DNA from 3 places in the Shewanella sp. WE21 genome. Region 1 is predicted to be linked to each of the others. Evidence: predicted binding sites of a transcription regulator. Region 1 holds the regulator's gene; each other region holds the start of a gene.
What was found. The regulator sigma-54, encoded in region 1, starts transcription at its own class of promoters, with help from an activator protein. The targets are predictions, from matches to a motif close to GTTGGCACGNNNNTNGNNT.

Region 1 (7,710 bases):
CACAGTTCAGGTGACGAGTTCGACCTTACTCGATACCTTGTTAGATCCTAAGGTTAAAGTCGGCACCTCAACCCCGAAAGCCGACCCCGCGGGTGATTATGCCTGGGCCGTTTTTGCTAAGGCCGAAGTGGTAAAACCTAATGCGAAAGCCGCGTTAGAGACCAAGGCATTACAACTGACGGGCGGCCCTGAGAGCGTTAAATCGCCTAAGGATCGTAACCCCTATGGCTGGGTAATGGAAAACAAGCAAGCGGATATCTTTTTAACCTATTGCACTAATGCTGTGCTGGCTAAAAAAGAAGTGCCGAGTTTACAAATCATCGACTTACCGCAGGAACTCGCCGTGGGTGCCGACTATGGTTTACTGGTTTTACAAGGCGCTAATACTGTCGCTAAGCCGTTAGCTGAGTTTATTCTATCGACCAAAGGCCAAGCGATTTTGAGCAGTTATGGTTTCCAACCTCCGGCAAAATAGCCTTCTTTAGTTTTCCTGCGGGATAAAAAACGGCACCTTTGAGGTGCCGTTTTTGTTATTAGCTCAAACTGTTAAAGCGTTAGTTCATCAGGTAGAGCGTCGCTAACCCGAGGAAGGCGAACAGGCCAACCACGTCAGTGACTGTGGTGAGCACCATACCGCCAGCGAGGGCAGGATCGATTTTAAGTCGTTTTAAAATCAATGGAATACTCGCACCTGCAAGCCCAGCTACTGTCATGTTGATCAGCATGGCGCTACCAATTAATCCCGCCAGTGCCATATCATCCTTCCATAGCCACACGGCGACAAAGACTAAAATAGACCACATCAAGCCATTGAGAAAACCAATAGATAGCTCTTTACCGATAAGCCAGCGGGCGTTGCTTTGGCCTATATGTCCTAAAGCAATACCGCGGATCACGAGCGCTAAGGTCTGATTACCGGCAACACCGCCCATGCTAGGGACAATCGTCATTAGGATGGCGATAGTGGCAAATTGCTCAATAGTGCCTTCAAACATATTGCTGACCGACGAGGCGAGCAGGGCGGCGAATAAGTTAATCGTGAGCCAGAGTGAGCGACGTAGGGTACTTTTTAGCACTGGACCAAAGGTATCTTCATCTCCGTCCATCCCCGCCATACCCATCATGGAATGTTCAGCATCTTCGCGGATAACATCGACTACGTCATCGATTGTGATACGCCCGAGTAGCTTACCATCACTGTCGACGACAGGTGCCGATACCCAGTCATTGCGTTCGAATTTCTGCGCGACTTCGCTGTCGGACATGCTCACCGGAATACTTTGAATATTGGGATCCATGATATTGCGAATTGTGGTGCTTGGCGCGCAAGTCAGCAGATCTGCCAGCCTAACACCGCCAAGGACTTTGTCCTGTTTGTCGACCACATATAAGGTATCTGTGGTGTCGGGTAGGTTGCCCCTTTGCCGAAGATAGCGCAGCACCACATCGATATTCACATCGGGTCTTAAGGTGACTGTATCCGTATTCATCAAGCTGCCGGCGGTCTCATCTGGATAAGATAGGGCTTGTTCTACCCTCAGGCGATTTTGCTCCGTCATCGACTGCAACACTTGTTTGTAAACGGCGTCGGGAAGACTTCGCAGAATATAGGCGAGATCGTCGGTGTCCATGCTTGCTGTCGCTTTCGCGACTCGCTCAGGGCTCATGCTGCGGATCAGTGGGTCTTTGAGTTCTTCACTCAACTCATCGAGTATGTCGCCTATTTGTTCCTGATCGATGAGCTGCCACAGTACTTGTCTGGCACTTGGCGGTGATGATTCTAAGATCAGCGCGATATCTGAGGCGGCCATTTTTTGCAGCATATTGCGCACGTGTACGAACATGCCGCTGCTAAGCGCTTGGTTTAACTGGTCAAGACTATGTCCGGTGTGATCGTTTTCTGAATTATCTACGGGCATTTGTCCTCCATTGTGCGGCAAATTGGTTTGAGATCTTAGTGTTGGGCTAGGATTTAGCGGTGACTAAGCGTCAGTCGATGACATAGATTTAGGCGGCTAAGGTAAGGTTAAGGTTTGCGCAATGACCGCTAGTGTAATCGCCAGTAGCTTGTATCGTCGAGCGACAAATGTTTTGCCATGTCTGAATGGCAAGTTTTTTAAACTAGACATGAAGTGAAACTAACGATGAAGTGCTTAGTGTGAAGTGAAACTAACAGGCTTCGTCAAACTTAGCGTCGATTAAGGCACAAATGGCATCGAGAGCCGGCTCTGCATCTGGGCCTTCGGCGATAAGCTTGATGGTTTTACCCATGCCAGTTTCAAGCATCAGCAAGCCAAGCACACTGGCGGCCGATGCTTGTTTATCACCTTGGATTAAGGTGATGGTCGCATCAAACTCGGAAGCCAGTACCACCAACTTAGTGGCGGCACGGGCATGTAAACCGAGCTTATTACAGATGGTTATCTGACGTTCAAGCTTTGGCATTATTGAGCTCTCGATGACGGGCATAAACTTTATGTTTACCGTTACTAAAGCGTTTTGCCAATTGCTCTGCGACGTAAACCGATCTGTGCTGTCCACCTGTGCAGCCAATGGCCACAGTTAAATAACTGCGATTGTTACGCTCGAGGTGCGGCAGCCAAGTCTCCAGTAAATTTTCGATTTGCCAGATGAACTTATTGACCAGTGGTTGGCGATTTAAGAACTCAGCTACGGGTTCATCTAAGCCAGTTAATGGCCGCAGCGCCAGCTCCCAGTGGGGATTGGGCAGGAAGCGCACATCGAACATAAAGTCGGCTTCGGTGGGCATTCCGTGCTTAAAGCCAAAGGACTCGAAGTTGATCACGAGTTCTTTATCGACACTACCAAGGAGAATTTGTCTGACTTGGTCGCTTAAATCATAGATATTCAAATTCGACGTATCTATGTAGTGATCGACCAGTTTTGACATAGGCTCGAGCAGTTTCCCCTCCAGCTTTATCGCTTCTTGCAAAGAGACTCGGCTCTTCGACAAAGGATGCAAACGGCGGGTTTCGCTGTAACGCTTGAGCAGAATTTTATCGCTGGAGTTAAGGAAGAAGCTCGTTAACTCAGTATCTGGTGGTAGGCTAGCGAGTTGTTTCACTAAGACCTTATCCTGCTCAGGCATGTTACGCACGTCGACACTGATGGCGACGAGATCGTTACTGCCTTTGAGTTGCTCAAGCAAACTGCCAATCAATGGCAAGGGAAGGTTATCGACACAATAATAGCCGAGATCTTCGAGTACCCTAAGGGCGACAGATTTGCCTGAGCCTGAGCGGCCCGACACTATGACCAGTTTCATCCAGTGATTACCTGATAGAGTTCCGTTTCATCATGCGTCTTGCGTAATTGCTTTAATATTTGCTTGTCGCTCAGCTTTTCGGCCATGCAAGACAAAGTACTTAAGTGCTGCTGACATTGGTCTGCAGGCACCAGTAGTGCAAATAAAATATCAACAGGTTGCTTATCGATAGCATCAAATGCTATCGGCTCTTCACACTTAATTAGTATGGCAATGGGCTGATCTATATCGGCTAGTCGACCATGTGGAATGGCGATGCCGTTACCTATACCTGTGCTCCCCATCTTTTCGCGCGCCACTAGGCTTTCGAATATCTCTTGAGATGAGAGGGTCGGGTACTGGGCAGCGACTAAGTCGCTGATGAGTTCCAGTACCTTTTTCTTGCTGCCCGGAGTGGCGCAGGTAGTGCACTCCGGCCGCAGTATGGTACAAAGTTCCATTATTAGTGTTTTGTTAACTTCTCTTTGTGTTTAATAACCTGACGGTCAAGCTTGTCAATCAGGGCGTCTATAGCGGCATACATGTCAGCATGCTCTGAAGTAGCAAAAACTTCACCACCTATGAGGTTTATTCTCGCTTCGGCAATCTGTTGCATTTTCTCAACATTGAGCACAACGTGCACATTATTGATCTGTTCGAAATGGCGTTCAAGTTTTGAAAACTTTTCTTCTACATATGCACGTAACGATTCGGTAATTTCGATATGGTGCCCACTTAGGTTTATTTGCATAGAAACGTCCTCCGATATCCACTGTAGGTTATAAACTTTTACGCTGATTAGAAGGTGGAATAAGCATAGCCTCTCGGTACTTCGCAATGGTTCTGCGGGCTACGTTGATCCCTTGTTCTGCCAGAAGTTGTGCCATCTTACTATCGCTTAATGGTTTTTTCTGGTTTTCCGCTGCCACCAGTTTCTTTATAAAGGCTCTGATTGCTGTGGATGAGCACTCACCACCATCGTCAGTACCGACGTGGCTAGAGAAGAAGTATTTTAGTTCAAAAAGTCCCTTAGGGGTATGCATGTATTTTTGAGTTGTGACCCGTGAGATGGTGGACTCATGCATTTCTACCGCTTCGGCAATATCGTTAAGCACCATAGGCTTCATGGCTTCTTCACCGTACTCAAAGAAACCCTGCTGATATTGCACTATGCAATTAGCAACTTTAAGCAAAGTATCGTTACGACTTTCTAAGCTCTTAATAAACCATTTAGCCTCTTGCAGATGGCCGCGAATAAATTGGCTATCGGCTTGGTTTTTGGTACTGCGTGCCATAGAAGCATAATGTTGATTTACATTGATTTTTGGCATGCAGTCAGGATTAAGCTCAACGACCCAGCGGCCATTTTTCTTCGACACAGACACATCTGGGATAACGTATTCGTCATTATTGGGCGTGATCAACAAACCTGGGCGAGGATTGAGGGTTTGGATGAGTGCTATACCATCCCTTAATTCATCTTCTTTTAATTTAGTCTTACGCATCAACAACCTAAAGTCTCGGGCGGCGATCAGATCTAAATGATCTTTGATCAGCATGCGGGCGTTTTCTAGGTTGGGAGTATCAGCGGCGAAATGCGACAGTTGGATCAACAGGCATTCACTTAAATCGCGGGCGGCAACGCCTATGGGATCAAAATGCTGAATACGCTTGAGTACGGCTTCGACTTCGTCAAGCTCAACTTCAGGATTGCCCATGGCTTCGAGAATTTCTTCAGTGCTTTGGGTGAGATAGCCCTGATCGTCGATGGCATCAATAATGGCGGTGGCAATGGCTAAATCGGTTTCAGAAAACGGCGTGAGGTTTTTTTGCCATTCTAAGTGTTCGTACAAACCTTCACTGGTCTCGCCTTGGAAGGGCATATCGTCTTCACGACTGCCGCCGGGGCCTGAGTTTGGGGAGGCGGTAAACACTTCATCCCATGTGGTGTCCATGGGGAGCTCATCGGGCATGGATTCTTTGGTTAGCGACTCTGCCGTGTCTATGGTGGAGCTGTCTTTTTCTGGTGGCAGAGTGCTAGATTCACTGAAATCCGTATCGGATAGCGTTTGGTTTACAGGGGTTTTAGTGGCGTCGAATTGATCCTCTTCCAGCTCGAGAAGGGGATTAGAATCTAATGCTTGCTGGATCTCTTGCTGCAGTTCTAATGACGACAGTTGCAACAGACGTATGGCCTGTTGTAATTGTGGCGTCATGGTTAACTGTTGACCCAGTTTGAGCTGGAGTGACGCTTTCATGTTACCGCTGATCCCTACGTTATTATTGTTGGATGAGGTCGCTTATTATTATCTTGAGTGAAGCCCAATGGCGGTATAAATTGCCTCCATTGGCTTCGCTCGATTAACTATAGCCTGAATTGTTCACCTAAGTACACAGCCCTAACTTGCTGATTGTCTAAGATCTCTGCAGGAGTTCCTTCGGCAATCAGGTTTCCGTGACTCACAATATAAGCATGTTCACATACATCTAATGTCTCGCGGACATTATGGTCTGTGATCAGTACGCCAAGGCCGCGACTTTTGAGTTGTTCGATAATCTTCTTGATGTCGATAACCGAAATAGGATCGACGCCGGCAAACGGTTCATCGAGCAAAATGAACTTAGGATTAGCGGCTAAAGCTCGCGCAATTTCGACGCGACGACGTTCGCCACCCGACAATGACATGCCTTGGCTGTCACGGATGTGGGTGATATGAAACTCTTCGAGCAGATGTTCTAGTTCTTCTTCTCGTTCTTCGTTTTTAAGTTCTTTACGAGTTTGCAGTACTGCCATGATGTTGTCATGAACAGTTAGCTTACGAAAGATACTGGCTTCCTGCGGTAAGTAACCTATGCCTTTGCGGGCACGCAGATGCATAGGATCTGCGGTTAAATCATCATCGTCGATAAAGATATGTCCCTTATCGCTCTTCACTAGCCCGACAACCATGTAAAAAGTCGTGGTTTTACCTGCACCGTTTGGACCGAGTAGGCCAACGACTTGACCGGTTTTTACCGTCAGACTGACGTCTTTAACCACTTGGCGACTCTTGTAACTTTTCGCCAGATTTTGTGCTCTTAAGGTGATTTGGGTCATTTAGAGTCCTGCTTTTTTACAGGTTTATCCGCCGGAGCGTCTGATTTAGCATCATCTTGATAGTTTTCAGGCTGAATAATAGTGATCACGCGATCGTCACCACTGCCAGTACTCTCGGCCATCAATTTCTGTTGAATCATGTTATAGCGGATTAAATTACCTGTAACTTGGCTACCCGCTTGATCTAATGACGCCATACCTTTCAGTGTTAAGGTGCGGCTTGCCATATCGTAACGAATTTCTTTCGCGCTTGCCGATGCTGGGCGACCATCGTCTAATATCTGGCTATACGTAGCAGGGTTGCCTGTGGCGACCAAAGTTTTGCTATTTTCACCTTCAGCGGAAAATGCACGCAGTTCATTTGCTTGGATTTTTATTGAGCCTTGGGTAACTTCAACTGGACCAAAGAAGATGATCTGGTTGTTTTTGATATCCGCAGTTTGGCTCACAGCTTTAATTTTGACTTCTTGCTTTAAGTCGCCGACTTTCGCGAAAGCACTCATGCTCATAATTAGCATTAGGCTGGCAAGTAATACGTTATTTTGCTTCATATGTTCCTACTACCTGACTGGTCAATTGCACTTCTTGCGCGTTGAGGTCGGCATAAAGGCCTTGGCCTTGAATATTAAAATCTTTCCCTGTGACGTAAATGGTACGGTCAGAGGTCATTATCATAGTGTTGAGATCGAGTTCCAGATAACTGGTGGACAAGGTCTGAATCGGTTCTTCTGGGCTAATGGCATCGATAATAACATTATTTTCTAATACAACCTTGCCAGTTTCCTTGTTTAGCTTGCCCTGATCTGCCCTGAGCTGCCATTGTGCTTTACCTTGGTCTGGATAAACAAGATAAACAGGTTGAGTAAAGAAAGTTTGATTCGTTGAATCATAATGTTCCATGTGTTTCGCCGTCACACGGCTATTCACTAGTCCTTGCTCATTGAACTCAACACTGCGCAGATCTTCAACGATGAAATCTGGGGTATTTTGATCTTTTACTCTGTTATCGGAATCACCGCTGTGTTTGTTCTGGACCTGCCAGTAAAGCGCTAGTGCGGTTCCAAAAAAAGCGATAATCGCGAGTGTCACACGACTCATATACTCATTCCATGGGCCGAAGTGAATTTATTTTGACTTAGGAGTAACAGATCTGTGAGTTCACGCAGTGCACCGTGGCCACCATTGAGCGTAGTCACAAAATGGGCGTGTTGGCGTACATAGGGGTGGCCGTCAGCAACACTGACCGCTAAACCGACGACATTCATCACGGGGAGATCGACAATATCATCACCGATATAAGCCACTTCTTCTGGGGTGACACCATAAAGTGCGAGCAATGCTTCATAGG
Region 2 (7,710 bases), 800 kb from region 1:
TTTATAAATAAAGCCGTCCGCATCCGCCATTGGATGATCGGGCGAATATTCTTTCAGTAGTGGTTTATCACTTTCTACAATGCCTTTTACCGCAACGCCTTGAGAAGCTTGTTGCTGACTTTGGGCTTTAGCCATTTCGGCTTCAAAAATGGGATGACGGGAACGATAGGTCTTATCTACACTACTCGAGACGGAATCCGCGTTAGCTATGTTGCTCGCGGTGGTGTTTAGCCTGACCGATTGAGCAGACATTCCCGAGCCAGCAACATCAAATATGCTAAATAAACTCATGATTAATCCCCTCTCAACGCTTTCTTCATGCCACTAAACTTACTATCTAAAAAACCTAGCGACATTTGATATTCAAGTGCATTTTGCATGAATGCCGATTGTTCCTGTTGGATATCAACAGTATTACCATCACCGGTATCGGGTTGATTTGGCACACGGAACTTAACAAATTGCCCAGTCAACTCCGCAAGCCCAAAATGCTTATCTGGCTCTTGCATTTCAAGACTATTTCGCTGCAGCTGTTGGCCTCGAGCGGCCTGCATTGCCGCAGAAAAATCAACATCGCGGGCTTTGTAATGTGGCGTATCCGCGTTAGCGATATTGCTTGAAATAACTTCAGCCCGCTGCGCTCTAATACCGAGAGTGTATTGATGCACACCCAGTGCATTATCAAAATTGATCGCCATAAAATTGCCTCCTCGTGTTCTCACGAAAACAAAGCAATTCATGTGCCAACATCAGGAAAATTTTGAGAATAACAACAAGGATGAACAAGCGATGAGTAAAAAATTACCGACAATTGTCGGTAATTTTCTTTAGAGCGGCTGAGTTAAGTCTTTTTTTGGTAATAAATGCCAGGGTTACAACGAACCATATCAAACTCGTCCGTTAAACCAGCGATAGATTCTGATGCACCGAGAAATAAAATCCCTTTGGGATTGAGAGCGGCAGCGAATTGCCGCAAAATTTTTGCCTTTGCCTCTGGTGCAAAATAAATCAGCACATTGCGGCAAAAGATAATGTCGAACTTGCCAAGCAGACTATAACTCTCGAGTAAATTATGCGCTCTAAAGTTCACCAACCGCTTCACATTGTCCTTTAACTTCATATTGCCTGAAGGTAATGCATCAAAAAACTGACGCTTACGTTCTTCAGATAAACCACGCGCTAATGCCAAACTATCGTACTCGGCATTTTTGCAACGTTCCAACATGGAAGGAGATAAATCCGTTGCTTGAATCGAAGCACTACCAGCCAGGGCACCAGGCTTCTTCTGTTGATACTCAAGAATAGTCATAGCCAATGAGTATGGCTCTTGGCCAGACGAGCAAGCCGCAGACCAAATTTTAAGCGGACGCCCCAGACGACTGTATTCAGGTAGTAGGACATTATTCAACAACTCAAATGGATAACGATCACGGAACCAAAGGGTTTCATTAGTCGTCATAGCATCGATCACTTCAGCTCTGAGCGCACGCTCAGTAGGCTTCATCGAATGCTTAACCACATCAGATAAGGATGGCAGGTTATATTTGCCCATCAAAGGAGCAAGACGACTGCGCACAAGATATTGCTTATTTTCACCCAGTACGATGCCGCTGTGTTGCTCTAAGAACAACCTAAATTGATTATATTCAGCCTCAGCGAGTGATTTATTTGGCACATTCACATCCTAAATCCTATAGCAAGCACCAAAATCAGTGCGAAACCATCATGTTATAAAGTCGAGATTATAGCGTAAAGCGTATCTAGGTACTAACCTACAGCAATTACAAACTTAAATGCTTATTCACAGCAGCAGCCAGTTCGTCGGGATTAAACTTAGCGATAAAGTCATTAGCCCCCACTTTTTGAACCATTGCCTGATTGAATACACCACTTAACGAAGTATGCAGTACCACTTTAATATGCTTAAGCTTAGGATCATCTCGGATTTCAGCGGTCAGGGTGTAGCCATCCATTTCAGGCATCTCAATATCAGAGATTATGAGGGGGATCTCATCGGCCACATTATCCATCTCTTTGGCGATCTCTTTAAGCTTGTCTAATGCTTCGCGACCATCTTTTGCGGTATCAATTTGTAAATTCAATGACTCGAGTGAACGAATAATTTGTTTACGCGCCACGGCAGAATCATCAATAACCATAATATGATAATGCTGAGTTCTGTCGAGGGTCAGTTTTTCATTGGCTTCTTCACTGATAGCCGTTTTAACTGGTGAAATCTCATCTAAGATTTTTTCCACATCGAGAATTTCAACTAATTCACCTTCAATTTCAGTCACAGCTGTCAGATAAGAATAACGGCCAGCACCTTGCGGCGGAGGCATAATCGCTTCCCAATTCATGTTGATGATCCGCTCAACAGAACTGACCAAGAAGCCTTGAACACTGCGGTTATATTCAGAAATAATGATGAAACAGTTTTCAGTGCTCGCTAAAGGTTTTCCCCCTGTTGCCGCACTCAAATCAATCACTGAAATGGTTGTTCCACGAATATGAGCAACACCCTTCACATAAGGATTAAGTTTAGGCAAAGTGGTCAGTGGTGGACACTGCAGTACTTCTTTCACCTTAAACACGTTAATCCCAAACCGTTGACGACCGTTTAATTTAAAAAGCAGTAATTCTAAACGGTTTTGTCCAACGAGCTGGGTTCGTTTGTTGACTGAATCAAGAATACTCGACATAACTCTGCCTTGTTGTTCTGTTTATGTTCGGCCCTATAACTCAGTTGAGTATAGGCATATTAATTGCTTACGTCTTATCTATCGATAAACATAGTCGAAACTGAGTCAATCTTCTGACAGTGATGCAAATTATTATTACAGTGGTCAGCTTCGAACTTAATAAAAGTATAGGTGCATTCTGGCGTTACAAGCTAGTCTCTTCATTATGAAAGTAAATTTAGTCTGTTTTTTTAGTCTTTTCACCCTCTTCATGCCCGCTTTTGCGAGTGCAGAGCCTATTGTCCCCACCGTATCGGCAATCTCAGAATTAGCTAAAGCGCTTATTTCAGAAAAAATATCCGTTCCAGAAAATGCCAAAGTAAATATTTCGCCACAGATGGTTGACGCAAGAATGCTGCCGTCACAATGTTCATCTCCAATGAAAGTAGAACTGGCTAGCGATAGGGAAATTAGCCGTAATAACACCTTAAAAGTCAGCTGCGATACACAAGACTTAGCTTACCCTTGGCAAATCTATATCTCGGTTCGGGTGGATATCTTATTCCCCGTTGTTGTCTCAACCGAAATCTTAGCACCAGGCGAACTCATCTCTCCTAGTCAAGTAGAAGTCCGTTACATTGAACAAAATAGCTTGAGAGGTGCCGAATTCGATGACCCGAGTAAATTGGCTGGCGTGCGAGTAAAACGACGAGTAGCAAAAGATAATCCAATATTAAGCAACAACTTATGCTTCGTTTGTAAAAATGATTCGGTATCTATCTACGTTCGTTCAGGCTCATTCGAGCTCAAAACAGTGGGCGAAGCCCTACAAGATGGCAATAAAGGTGATCGGATCAGAGTCAAAAATAGCAGTTCAAACAAAGAACTAGATGCTATAGTCACAGGCATTGGCGAAGTTGAAGTAAGAATGTAAAATAATCTAAAGCTTTTTTGTAAGCTGCCGATACCCCAGTTAAGAAATCCCGTACACACGACGCTGGAGCCTAAAATGGCAATTGATATTAGCAAACTCAATACTGCAACGACTGCGCAAGTTCGTTCAGGCGCAACGAAAACGAGCAGCGATCAATCTGCTCAAGTTGCTGCAAAATCGACAACACCACAGAGAAGCGATTCAGTGGTCATTACGGCCCAGGCACAACAACTTCAAGGAGCTCAGACTAAAATGGCTAGCCTTCCTGAAGTTGATCAAAAGAAAGTAGCCGAAATCAAACAAGCTATTGCCGAAGGTCGCTATAAAATTGACCCTGAAAAGTTGGCTGCCAATATTGCAAGTTTTGAAGCCGAACTTAATGACTTAAATAAAGAGTAACTATGACTGAAATAGCTAAACTGGTAGATCTACAACACGCCCATTTGGCTGTTCTTAAGCAAATCATACTCAAGGAAAAAGGCGCTTTGGTTGACCAAAACGCCGATTTACTGCTTTCCCTTGCTAACGAAAAATCGCAATGTCTGAAAGAACTAAAGAATAATGATGATATTCTGGCAAAACACAGTGATAAATCGCTACTCACTCAGCAAGTCGAACTCGTACATAAAATGGCCGAGATCAAAGACGCATTGACTGAATGCAAAGAATTAAACGAACAAAATGCCAGTTTAATTGAGATGAATTTAGCGAGTTTAAATCGCTTTGCTCAAGCTTTACAAGCCAGCAGAAACGCCTCCAGCCTCACCTATAACGATAAAGGCAAGACCTCGACTATCTCAAGTTTAGGCAATGATTTAAAGGCCTAACAAGCGCATCACTCCCACTTAGCATTCCCTTTTCTAAGCTCTGATTAGATCTTAATGTCTTGTACAAAAAGAAAAGCCGCGTTAATACGCGGCTCAATACATGCTGTTGAACATACATTCAATAACGCTAGAAATACGTCACTTCCTTCACTCGTTGTGGACGGTTCTGTTGTTGATAAAGCGCCCAAACCTGTGAAAAATCAAGTTCTAACTCAGTGACATAATGCTCGCCTGCTGGATAACTCTTAACGACTCGTGCGCCGCGGATCACGCCAGAAACTGACGCTTTGACATTATCGTCCGTCAACATCCAATCACTGACACTGCTATTTGCCGTTATTTTCTGCCCATAAACTTGTTCCGCTAATTCACGATAAGCCACAATTTTTGATGCCTGCATAGCCATCAACACTCTTTGTGATTGCTCTTTAGCCGGTTGAGTCGCTAAGGGCGCATATCCTATAGCCGTTAACTTAGGAAAACTCGGCGGCGGCACATCTTCCCATTGCACATATCTATCTTTAGCAGCGCAGCCAGTTAGCATTAGCGCCACAATAACTAAAAGGTAGCGTTTCATTTTCCATCTCCTAAGACACGCACTTCATTCATGCCTGGACTCGCCTGACGATATAAGATGCCATTTTGTGACACAATTTGCTCCGAAGGCTGCATGTAGTTTGCCAACTCTTTTTGAGTCACAAAAGTTTGAGATGCCGATACCACGCGATTGTTACTAATGTTCACAATCCGAGTATTGATCGCCATACCATTGGTTACTACGCTCATAGTCGAAACGACAAGATGCTCAACAGGAAGATCTTTCGACAATTTTTGCCAATCTCGCGTCAAAATAAAATCCCCGTCAGATGTTACTCTCAAGCCATCAGCTAAGTTTAAATCCACCACATTAAACTGAAAGCTATGGAGCGATGTCATTAATCCTTGCTGTAACTGTTGCGCTAACGCATTAGTGCCATTCAAATCGCCCACTAATACTGGTGTTGCAATTACGATAGGTTGATCAGCACGCAAAGCATCATTTTGCTTAACGAGCTCAGTCACTATTCGCTGTGCTAAATGGTTAATCACTGCCGTTGGCGGCAACCCATTGCCATCCACTAAACTCGGTTTGGGCGGCGTAACTGGTTTAGCTACACATCCACCTAACATTATCAATGTTAAGGGAATAATCACACGCTTTAGCATTGGATTTACCTCATCTATGGGTGCATTGCCAGTCAAATGACTCACTTTCTAAGCTTCAAATTTTTAATGAGTAACAAAAACCAGCAATCTTCGGACCAATATTAACCTCAGTCCGACAATATTCTTCTATTACGCAGTATATCGACTGTAACAATGGAAACTTTATCAAAAGTTCTCATACTCAGGCACGAAATTTGCTTTATTGCCATATTAGATTAAGAGTCAGAAAACTGGCTCGATTGGTAATATCGCCATTAGCTTAGCGATAAGGATTGAATTGATGCACATAACAGGTTCAGCTTCGCTCATCATTTTGAGCCTTTTACTACTTTCTTTGCCCACCAGAGCCGAATGGATAGAAGCCAGCGGAGAAGCAACTATTATCAATGGTAATACAGCTCAAGCAAGGGAAGAAGCAATTAATCAAGCTGTTAGCTATGCGACATTAAGCACAGGTATTCAAATATCCAGCGAGCAACAAACCTCTAATGGTAACCTCACACAAAATAACTTTGCGATAAATCGCAACGCCCAAGCCATAAACATCCAACTCGTAAGTGAACAAATTCAGGGAAATAAAATATATGTATCCCTACGCCTCGATCTAAATGATGATCCAACACAACAGTGTCCTAATGGCCAATTAAAGGCCGCTATTTTAATACCTCAAACACAAATAAAAGATCGTTCTCAGCTTAGATATGGACAACTTTCAGGCTTTGAAGAGGTCATTTCAGAGGCGTTAGGGAACACTATAGAAGATTACTCTTCAACTGGCTTTAGTCACATCCATGCTAACGAGCGACTCGATATTGAACAAGACCTAGTGGATATTCGCGGTTATCGACTTCCAAGCTGGCTCAGTGAAATTACCGACAGCCAATATATTCTTCAACCGCAGATCATTGATATATCGATAGAGCCTGTACAACCCACCTTCTTAGGATTTTGGGATGAAGCTCCGCTAAGGCAATTTCAATTCAAACTCAGCCTCTATCATGGGATCAGTGGCGAAGAGGTCTGGAGCAAAAGCTACAGCACATCGGCCCCATGGGAATTTGAAGAACAGGCTATCATTGCTCCCAACAGTAATAGATTCTGGCGTTCCTCCTATGGAAAAAGTATTACTCAATTAATATTGCAAGCTACCCGAGATTTAGACAGCACACTTAATTGCAGGCCATTACTTGGCCAAGTCGTTAGCCGACAAGCAGACAGGATTATATTAAATCTAGGCCGTAAACATGGCATTCGTGTCGGTGATAAATTCCAAGTAGTATTACAACAAAACTTACCCGATAGACTCAATGAAATGCGCGCCGTCGCGAGCAAAAGTCGTGCAACGGTAAAAATTGAGCAAGTAAGCGAAGAAAGCGCCACCGCAGTACTTGTAGACCAAAATGCCGCCTACAATGTACAGATAAACGACATAGCGCTTAAGATTTAAGCAACTAAATCATAAGCCTTTTAATCAAAGATAAAACCAGTATAATCACTGTCGTCTCTTCATAGCTCAACAGGATAGAGCAGCCGCCTCCTAAGCGGCCGATCGGGGTTCGAGTCCCTGTGGAGAGACCAGATAGTGACCTTGGTGATATCAAACTCCCAGAAATCTTCCGGAGAAACGGAATGACCGAGCTATTTGCGTCTAATCTCAATATTATCGTTAAGCGTTGGCCTATAGTAGCCGCTGCGGTCAAAAGCCAAACCATCAATGAATTAGATGCCCGCCTTGTCAACGGTCGCAATCAAACTATCAGTGTCAATGGTATTCAGCTCAGTAGTCGTCATAACCGCATCGCCGAAGCACGGCTCTTTATCAGTACATTACCTGCAGATGCAACTCACGTAACCGTCTACGGTGTCGGTATGGGAGATGTACCAAGTTTACTTATCGATAATCCACAGTATCTTTCAATTGATGTTTGCATTTTAAACCTCAGCGTTTTTGCCCTCCTCATCAGTTACACAGATCAAAGCGAATGGTTAAAGCATCCGAACATTAATTTGACTGCGCTTCCAAGCACAAAGTTAAATTTTCCAAATATTGCAATTACACCAG
Region 3 (7,710 bases), 2.5 Mb from region 1:
ACGCTGAATACCAAAGCTTTTTGGCTCGATAATCTTAACGCTAACATCACCTTGAGCACACTGACTTAAGTCTTGCACTAAGGTTTTTTGCAGTGAATCTAGGCTATCAAACTTGGTTTGATTAAAGCTATTGAGATACAGTTTGAACGATTTCGACTCAATCAGATTCAGGCTTTCATAGCTTAAATGAAATTCAGCTATGGCCACCATAGGCTTACCTTTGGCATTTAACCAAGACAGCTCATAACCCGTCCAGATATCGGCACCATGAAACGGTAACGTCCCTGTGAGTGCAATAGCATTACGGTTTAGTGAGCGTGGAACCCCTTGCAGCAGCGACGCATCATACTCGGCTTGGTAGTCTGTGGCTTTACCTAAAGTTAGGCCAACAAGCGCTTGCGCATCACTATAGGGATCGTGATTCTGTGTCATCAATACTGTTTCCATGTCAAAATAGGCGCACATTATACCTGAAATTGGATTGTGCTTAAGTGTCTTGTCTGCCCGCACTCGATAAATTTTTGCAAAACTATCATCAAGCTTACTTAACGAGTTTAGGTGAACTACCGCGTTATTACCCACAGGGTGAGCCTTCTGTGTGTATTCAAGGCGAATTTCAACCGGATCTTGAACAGGCCGTTTCTTGGCAGCCAGTGAAACGCAAAGTTGAAGGCAGTTTCGCCAATGTAGAGCATGCACTGGAGTTAACTTTATGGCCAGAGATCAATGATTTTTACGGTCATTATTTCTCCGCCCCAGTATTATTTGACTCTAAGTGGGGCACCGGGGAGTTACTGCAAGTCTGGAATGATGACGATTTTAACTGCCTGCAACAAAACTTGATTGGTCATCTGATGATGAAGAAAAAACTGAAGCAGTCACCGACTTGGTTTATCGGTCTGTTAGATGAGGGAGATAAAATGCTCACCATCAATAACAGTGATGGTAGCGTATGGATTGAAATCCCTGGTGAAGTGCAATCTGAGCAATTGTCCTCGAGTTTGACTGCGTTTATTGAAGCATTATCGCCACGGATAGCACCACCCGTTAAACATGAAGAATTACCTATGCCAGCATTAGAACATCCTGGTATTTTCGCCAGTTTTAAACGTATGTGGCAAAACCTTTTAGGTAAACGTTAACTTTTGTGAGCGAAATTTTTATTATCAACCTAAGTATTAACTCAACCTAAGCGTGGCTTATCTTAGGTTGAGTTCTGCAAGGGGATAAACAGATGTTATTGATGATCCCAAGACAGATTCGACACTATGCGGCAAGGCTCGCAGCGAAAATGGAACATATCCAATAAAGGTTCATCGAGTTTCCAATCATGACTGCCACAACGTGGGCAAGGTCGCGTTTTTTCTGTGGCTAAATCTTGGCCGCCAACGCGATATAAGTAGTAATAGGTCGGGATCTGAGTGAGATATTCTATACGACCGCGCAAATCCCAACCTCTGCGAAATAAATCACTGTCAGGACTCGATAATTCCTCTAGTGCGGCAAATTCTGCCTTAGTGGCCGCCGCCATTTGCAGCTCGTCGCAGGCTTGCCATTCGCTCTGCCAACGGATAATACGTTTATGATCGCCATTAAAGGTTGCGGGTATACGGTACAGGGGAATGGGCAATAAATTGTCGCCGCTGCGTAGGGGCGAGCACATATGCACAAAACTGGTGTATAGCAGTTGCCAGCTGGGTGTTTCGGTATTACTTACTTCAGAATTGATATCCTGACCAATAAACTTTTCCCGCGGCGCGAGTAGTTTAGCGTCGGTTAATTCTACTAAGGCTTTTTTGACCCAAGGGCTGTGATATTTGTGCGCTAAACTGCTTTTCTCTGGCATCAATAAACGCACTCTAAATTCACCGTCATTAAAGGCGACCGCAAATTCTCGCCCTAAGATTTGGCCATTAGCTCGATAGGCTTCAAGGAGCTGATTAATGGCCTTCTCGGCGGCAGATATCGTGGTGTCGGCGAAGCATTCGAAGCGCAGTTCAGTGACAAACATTAAGCTGTTTTTCCTTGGATTTCTAATAAGTTGATGCGTTGTTTAAGTTCAAGCAGTTCGTTTTTTAATTGCATTATTTCTGTTTTTTGCTGCTCAGCATGACGTTCAAAATACGCCTGTTGCATCTGCATGCGCTCGGCGAGCACAGTAAGGGTTAAGGTATCGTTAGTTGCGGGAACGTCAGTTGTAGGGCTGATCGTTTGCAACTCAGCTAAACGCTCGCGATCCGCCTTAGGCATAGATTTAAATTGCTGTAAGCCTTGGATCAATATAGGTAAAGGTAGGCTACTACCTAAACGGGTTTTAATTAAGGCAAGGCTCGGTACTTTACCGCAGGCTTCGAGCGAACGTGCGGCCGCTAATACTTGGTCAAGGGGACTCATAATTAGCAAAATTCCTTACTTTGTTGAATTGTTTAAACCAATTATTAAAATAATAATTAAGTTTTTCATTTAAAAACAGTGTGTTGTCTTGTGGCATTTATTTTGCTTATTGTCCAGCCGAAATACCATTTTTAAGCTTCAATAATAATTACACAGGATGTCACATGATGAACCATAAATTGAATAACAAACTTATCGCCATCACTTTTTTAGGGCTCGCAAGCTTAGGTCTTAGCGGCTGCGTGGTCAATGTCGGTGATGGAGAATCGGGCTGGGATAGCAGCGAATCTTGGGAGAAAGTGCAGGATAAAAATCGCACTAACTTAACCAAACTGAGCTTAGGTATGCCTAAAGACCAAGTGATAATCTTAATGGGCACTGCTGATTTTAGTGAAGCCTATATTCAACAAAGTGCTCAACAAGGTGAAGCCAATAAAGAAGTCTTAGTGTTGTTTTATCGTACCCAGCGTAATAATGGCGATGGAAAAACCACTAAGGATGAATGCACGCCTATCGTGCTGAGCAACAATGCCTTAGTGGGTTGGGGTGAAACGGCTTACGGTAAAATCTGAACCAACGAGTCTTATCGTTTACGTAGCTGAGTGTCTAATTGCTCAATGGGCTCAGTCCAGAGGGCATCGGCTTCTAAACCTTCAATGATAAAGCTCTTTTGGGCAGGGGTCCAAAAGGGCGCTTGGCTTAAATGGATGTGATGGTCGATATCATGGGTTGCAATAAACTGCGCTATGGCCTCGTCGCTACTGTCTAAACCGAGTTGCTCAAACAAGTGGCTTAAGTCTACTGGAGTTGTATCCATCATTATTTCCTTTTCAGTATAGTGCCTTCGTTTAGAGTAAGCGCCTGATTGAAAAATGCAATCTATGATTAAAATTTGCACTTTTTAGTTTCCTTGGTAGATTAACAGTTACGCATAAAAAAGTGTGAGCTAAGTCAAGGAATGCTAACGATGGACAATGAAATTCTGGAGGACTGCCGCGCAGTCTATTTGACCGCGGAAGACTTACGCATTGCCGCTTCTATTCTCTATAACGCTTACCATGATGATCCTTTTTTTGTCGATTCACTCTTTACCTCAGACAAAGCCGCTTATGAGCAAAAATTGCGCGCCGCAATCAGGGAAGAACTCAATACGTTATGGCAACAAAAACAAGCCCTCATTGGTTTATTCGACCATGAAAGACTCTTTGGGTTAGCCTGTGTAGTTACTCAAGAAGTGCCTTTAGGGGAAGGGCGTTATTGGCATTGGCGCTTAAAGATGTTGTTAGGTACAGGTTGGCAATCGACTCAAGCACTAATGAACAAAGAGTCCAGTATTATTGAACTTTTACCCAGTAAGCACTGCGGTATTTTGCAGTTTATTGCTCTTGCACCAAATGAACAGCACAAAGGACTTGGACATAAGTTAGTGCAAGCTGTGGTGAGTTGGTGTGATGAACAGCCTGATTTGGATGGCATTGGTGTGTTTATCGCTCAGGAGAACCACTTGCAACTGTTTACTCAGCATGACTTTGTATCCATCGGCGAGCTGAGTATCGGCAGTGTCCATGGCCAGCTTTTATTCTATTCGGTTCAACAAGATGACTAACTCTTATAAACGTTTCGCCGATTTTTATCCTTTCTATTTATCCCAACACCAGCACCCGACTTGTCGGCAATTACACTTTGTTGGCAGTTGTTTAGTTCTGCTGCTGATTGGCATTGCCTTGGTTTCACAAGCCTGGTGGCTATGCTGGTTTATTCCTATTGTTGGTTATGGTTTTGCATGGGTGGGACACTTCGTATTTGAGAAGAATCGACCCGCGACATTTCAGTATCCTTTTTACAGTTTGATGGCAGATTGGGTGATGTTTGCTCAGATGATCCGCCGCTTTTTTAAACGTTAAAAAAATTGCCCGAGTGAGATGCCCATGCCCGTGTGAGAGATCGCTTACAAACGTTGTAGGACATAATGTTTTCTTTTTGATTGTTTTTTGTCCTGCAGCATTTAATTTTAAATAGAATCATTGGGTTGTATTTATTTTCCTTTGGTTGGTCCGTAATTAATTTTGTAGTCCGTTCTTTGAGCCGAACAAAAAAGTTAGGGTTAACGTAAAATTCACTCATGGCCAAAGCAAATGGATAGCAAGGAAAGCGAAACAGGCCAAAGGGACGCAAGAAGCAACGAATTAAGATTTCAAGGTTGAAATCGCTGACGGTAGGAAAACTGTCATTCGCCTGGGATAGGCTAAGGAAAAGCAGGATTGCTTTTCAAGGATGATTAGGGACAGTGAGTTGTATCGTCAGGATGATGAATTTCAGGAAGAATACAGGACACGCTTAAGGATTAAGCATGAACTCGAAACAGGATGTGTCGAGATAAGGATAAAGTATAAGGGTGAACAGCTTGTACTAATCTATGGAAAAGAAATTTTGCAGGATGCAATAGGAATACGTCATAGGAAGTGACAGGCTCTGTAAAAAGGATTTACAGGTCAAGGGACTGAGTGTTATCTCACGTAAGTTTGATACACAGGGACAAAAAGGGATTACAGGGACAAAAAGGGATTACAGGGACAAAAAGGGATTACAGGGACGATGCAGGACGCAAGCAGACGCATGGATGGTGCAGGGAGCACAAATCGAGCAGGACGGCTTACGAAGGATAAATGGGGCGCACTTTAGTTGCGCCCTTTTCTTTGGTTCATTTTCAGCATTAATCTGGCTTTGCCAAGCTATAACGCTATTCACATAGACTTTATCTTAACTCTGCTTAAAGACATCTTGCCGTAAAGCATGTTTACCAGTCTTACTTCTCTTATTGCCCAATGATTTACTCTGTGTTGTCTGTGTTGTCTGTGTTCTGGTCATGTGCCGAATGCTTGTCGAATTTTGAGCGATAGCGGTTTATGCATAAGTCCTTCAGGGGAGAACATCTAGCGCTTTGCTTACTTTTGATTCGAATTGCCATCCTCCGTGTAAGAGATCTCTCACAAGTATGTAAGTAATTTGTAAGTCCAAAGGGTGGTTATGTCTTGGGGCTGGTTATTATTTTTATTTATATCAGTAAGTTAGTCTATTTTTTGTCAGTTGTACTCACCATCTTCGTTAACATTTCAAATAATCCACAATGAGTACTTTTGTTGGTTGGCGTAGAATTCATCTTGTAGAAGGAGTTACGGGCAACAGGATGTTGGCGATCAGGATGATCGAACAGTGACTAAGGAATGTGACTTAAGGAAAGATAGGGATATAGGTCTTTCAGGATGAAAGAGAGCCAATACCAAGGAAAGGAGACTATCAAGGATTGATAGACTCATTGCATAGGATGGCCAATGGCACAGGGAGTGCAATTGAATGGATGCAATACCCGTTTCATGGATGATGATGGAACCGCTCAGGAAAGAGCAAGCTTGGGACTGGATGACCAAGAGATAGGGAAGTACATGAGTACAAGGACCTCAAGGATTGAGCAGGGATGAAGCAGGACGCAGATTGACGCATGGATGGTGCAGGGAGCACAAAAATAGCGGGATAGCTTAACAGAGAATAGGAGGGCGTGGCTTTAGGGCCGCGCCCTTTCTTTTTTAACTTTTACAGTGAGTTATTTTTTAGCCGTATTTACGATAAAAAAGAATGATGTCTTGCTCTCTATGTTGGCTCACATTTTATTTGAGCCAACATTGTCGATAAAAGCTTAATGGCATTTGCCTGAGTTGCAACCACTTTGCGTACCACACCCGCCAAACTTACCCTGTGACGTTGGGGCTTCATGCCATTCAGGCTCAGGGAAGATAGGCCATTCAATCTTTTGAATTTTCTTGCCTTGCATCCAAATATGGCCACGGTATTGGTTAATGCCGTCGGTGCTGAATTCAAATAAATATTTCGCCTTCCAGCAGATCCCCGTCGTGCCGCCAATGCTAGGGCGGGCAGTTTCCATGGCAATGGCTAACAGTTGAACTTTTTGTCGCCAACATTCTTTTTCGGCAAAAATACGGCTCAACTCTGCCATTTGGCGTAGTTGCCAAAAGAATGCGGCAATCACGACGAGGCCAATAATTAACAGTAAATCTGACATCATTTGCTAGCTGCCTTAAACAAACCACCTATGGCTTGTGATAGTTGAACACTTCGATTGGGATTTCTTAATTCGCCTAGTAGTTGATTGCGCAAACTAGGAATAGCCACAATATCAGCAAAGACCTGATTAAAAAAGGCTTGGGGCTGCAGTGCTAAAGCTTCTAAGTAAAGACTGCGACTTGAATCTTGTTTTAATACCGACCAGTTACGTCCGGCAATGCTGATGAGGGCATTGGTATCTAAAGAGGATTGGCCGTGTAGATGCGCAAACGCTTTTTGGCTGTGTTTGGCGCTAGAAGCCAAAGCGCGAAGGAAATAGGCTTGGTGTTCTGGCGCTGCGTCTTGAAGTTTCGCGAGAATCTTATCGGCGAGAGTGTCGCTAATCAGTAAGTGTTCAAGACATTGGCATAGGGCGATTTGCACTTCAATGGCGGCCGTATCAAAACTCGATACCAAGTGCTGCTCATGATCAAATTCTTTTGCGCGTACACACACATCAGCTATGCCTTGCATTCCAATATGTTGCCATTGTGATGGGGCAATTTGGCCTGACAGATATTGCACGGCAAACTCGTATTGTGATGAAGCGCGCTGGCCAAGTTGTTTACGAACGAGTGCGTTAAATACGGCAAGTTTTTCCTGGCTTGGCTTGAAATTAAACGGATTATTCGCGAGTCGTTCTTGCTGCTCATCACTGAGTGGCTGAGTGGGATCTTGCCCTAATGCCGCTAATATCATTTCGATAAATTGTGAGCGAGGCGCGGGCGACAGTAATCCTTGCTCATCTAACGCCAGCTTTAGAAACCAAATAAAGTGCTGCTGGCTAGCATCCCAAAAGACAATAGCAAATTGCGCATGCCCTTGAATAGGGTAAGGATAAGGCGTAGCGAGAGATTCGATTTGGTGAAATGCGAGCATATCAATATGTTGCACCCTACGGCCAAGATCATACACTTGGAACTGGGTTTTGGCTGTGGTTAAAAACTGGCTTAAAGTTGTAATTTCAGTCATTTGGCTGCCATATCAATCAAAGAGGCTCAATAAATTGGCGCCATTATAGGGGGAAGTGCGTCTGGATGGTATGATTGCGGCACTTTAATCGACCTATTCGGCCAGTGAATTGTGGGAAGTTTTCGAATCACACAGGGCTAATATGAGAATGGATCTGAAAGCTATGTTATACAGTCAAACCCAAGCTAAATTGGCTCAGATTACCCACGCGCTGCAAGCGGCCGA

Region 2: CKQ84_RS15300 (flagellar assembly protein FlgT) is a predicted target of sigma-54. The motif match lies at 5,830-5,848, and genes of this name have one in related genera.
Region 3: CKQ84_RS00595 (DUF3192 domain-containing protein) is a predicted target of sigma-54. The motif match lies at 2,484-2,502, and genes of this name have one in related genera.

The regions. Positions count from the first base shown of each region.
Region 1 is NZ_CP023019.1:2,668,055-2,675,764, forward strand. It holds gene CKQ84_RS11570 (molybdate ABC transporter substrate-binding protein) at 1-475, shown strand, start outside; gene mgtE (magnesium transporter) at 555-1,919, opposite strand; gene CKQ84_RS11580 (HPr family phosphocarrier protein) at 2,170-2,445, opposite strand; gene rapZ (RNase adapter RapZ) at 2,432-3,286, opposite strand; gene ptsN (PTS IIA-like nitrogen regulatory protein PtsN) at 3,283-3,726, opposite strand; gene hpf (ribosome hibernation promoting factor) at 3,729-4,016, opposite strand; gene CKQ84_RS11600 (RNA polymerase factor sigma-54) at 4,045-5,523, opposite strand; gene lptB (LPS export ABC transporter ATP-binding protein) at 5,631-6,362, opposite strand; gene lptA (lipopolysaccharide transport periplasmic protein LptA) at 6,359-6,913, opposite strand; gene lptC (LPS export ABC transporter periplasmic protein LptC) at 6,900-7,460, opposite strand; gene kdsC (3-deoxy-manno-octulosonate-8-phosphatase KdsC) at 7,457-7,710, opposite strand, start outside.
Region 2 is NZ_CP023019.1:3,468,946-3,476,655, reverse strand. It holds gene flgC (flagellar basal body rod protein FlgC) at 1-291, opposite strand, end outside; gene flgB (flagellar basal body rod protein FlgB) at 294-698, opposite strand; gene CKQ84_RS15335 (protein-glutamate O-methyltransferase CheR) at 842-1,681, opposite strand; gene CKQ84_RS15330 (chemotaxis protein CheV) at 1,782-2,702, opposite strand; gene flgA (flagellar basal body P-ring formation chaperone FlgA) at 2,908-3,615, shown strand; gene flgM (flagellar biosynthesis anti-sigma factor FlgM) at 3,691-4,014, shown strand; gene CKQ84_RS15315 (flagella synthesis protein FlgN) at 4,017-4,442, shown strand; gene CKQ84_RS15310 (LPP20 family lipoprotein) at 4,570-5,019, opposite strand; gene CKQ84_RS15305 (FlgO family outer membrane protein) at 5,016-5,648, opposite strand; gene CKQ84_RS15300 (flagellar assembly protein FlgT) at 5,929-7,095, shown strand; tRNA gene CKQ84_RS15295 (tRNA-Arg) at 7,151-7,226, shown strand; gene CKQ84_RS15290 (motility associated factor glycosyltransferase family protein) at 7,278-7,710, shown strand, end outside.
Region 3 is NZ_CP023019.1:129,439-137,148, reverse strand. It holds gene queF (NADPH-dependent 7-cyano-7-deazaguanine reductase QueF) at 1-432, opposite strand, end outside; gene syd (SecY-interacting protein) at 492-1,142, shown strand; gene CKQ84_RS00605 (Zn-ribbon-containing protein) at 1,238-2,011, opposite strand; gene CKQ84_RS00600 (hypothetical protein) at 2,011-2,394, opposite strand; gene CKQ84_RS00595 (DUF3192 domain-containing protein) at 2,559-2,966, shown strand; gene CKQ84_RS00590 (DUF2789 domain-containing protein) at 2,978-3,211, opposite strand; gene CKQ84_RS00585 (GNAT family N-acetyltransferase) at 3,362-4,000, shown strand; gene CKQ84_RS00580 (DUF962 domain-containing protein) at 3,993-4,298, shown strand; gene CKQ84_RS00570 (DUF3301 domain-containing protein) at 6,089-6,475, opposite strand; gene CKQ84_RS00565 (DUF3549 family protein) at 6,472-7,485, opposite strand; gene CKQ84_RS00560 (YqcC family protein) at 7,649-7,710, shown strand, end outside.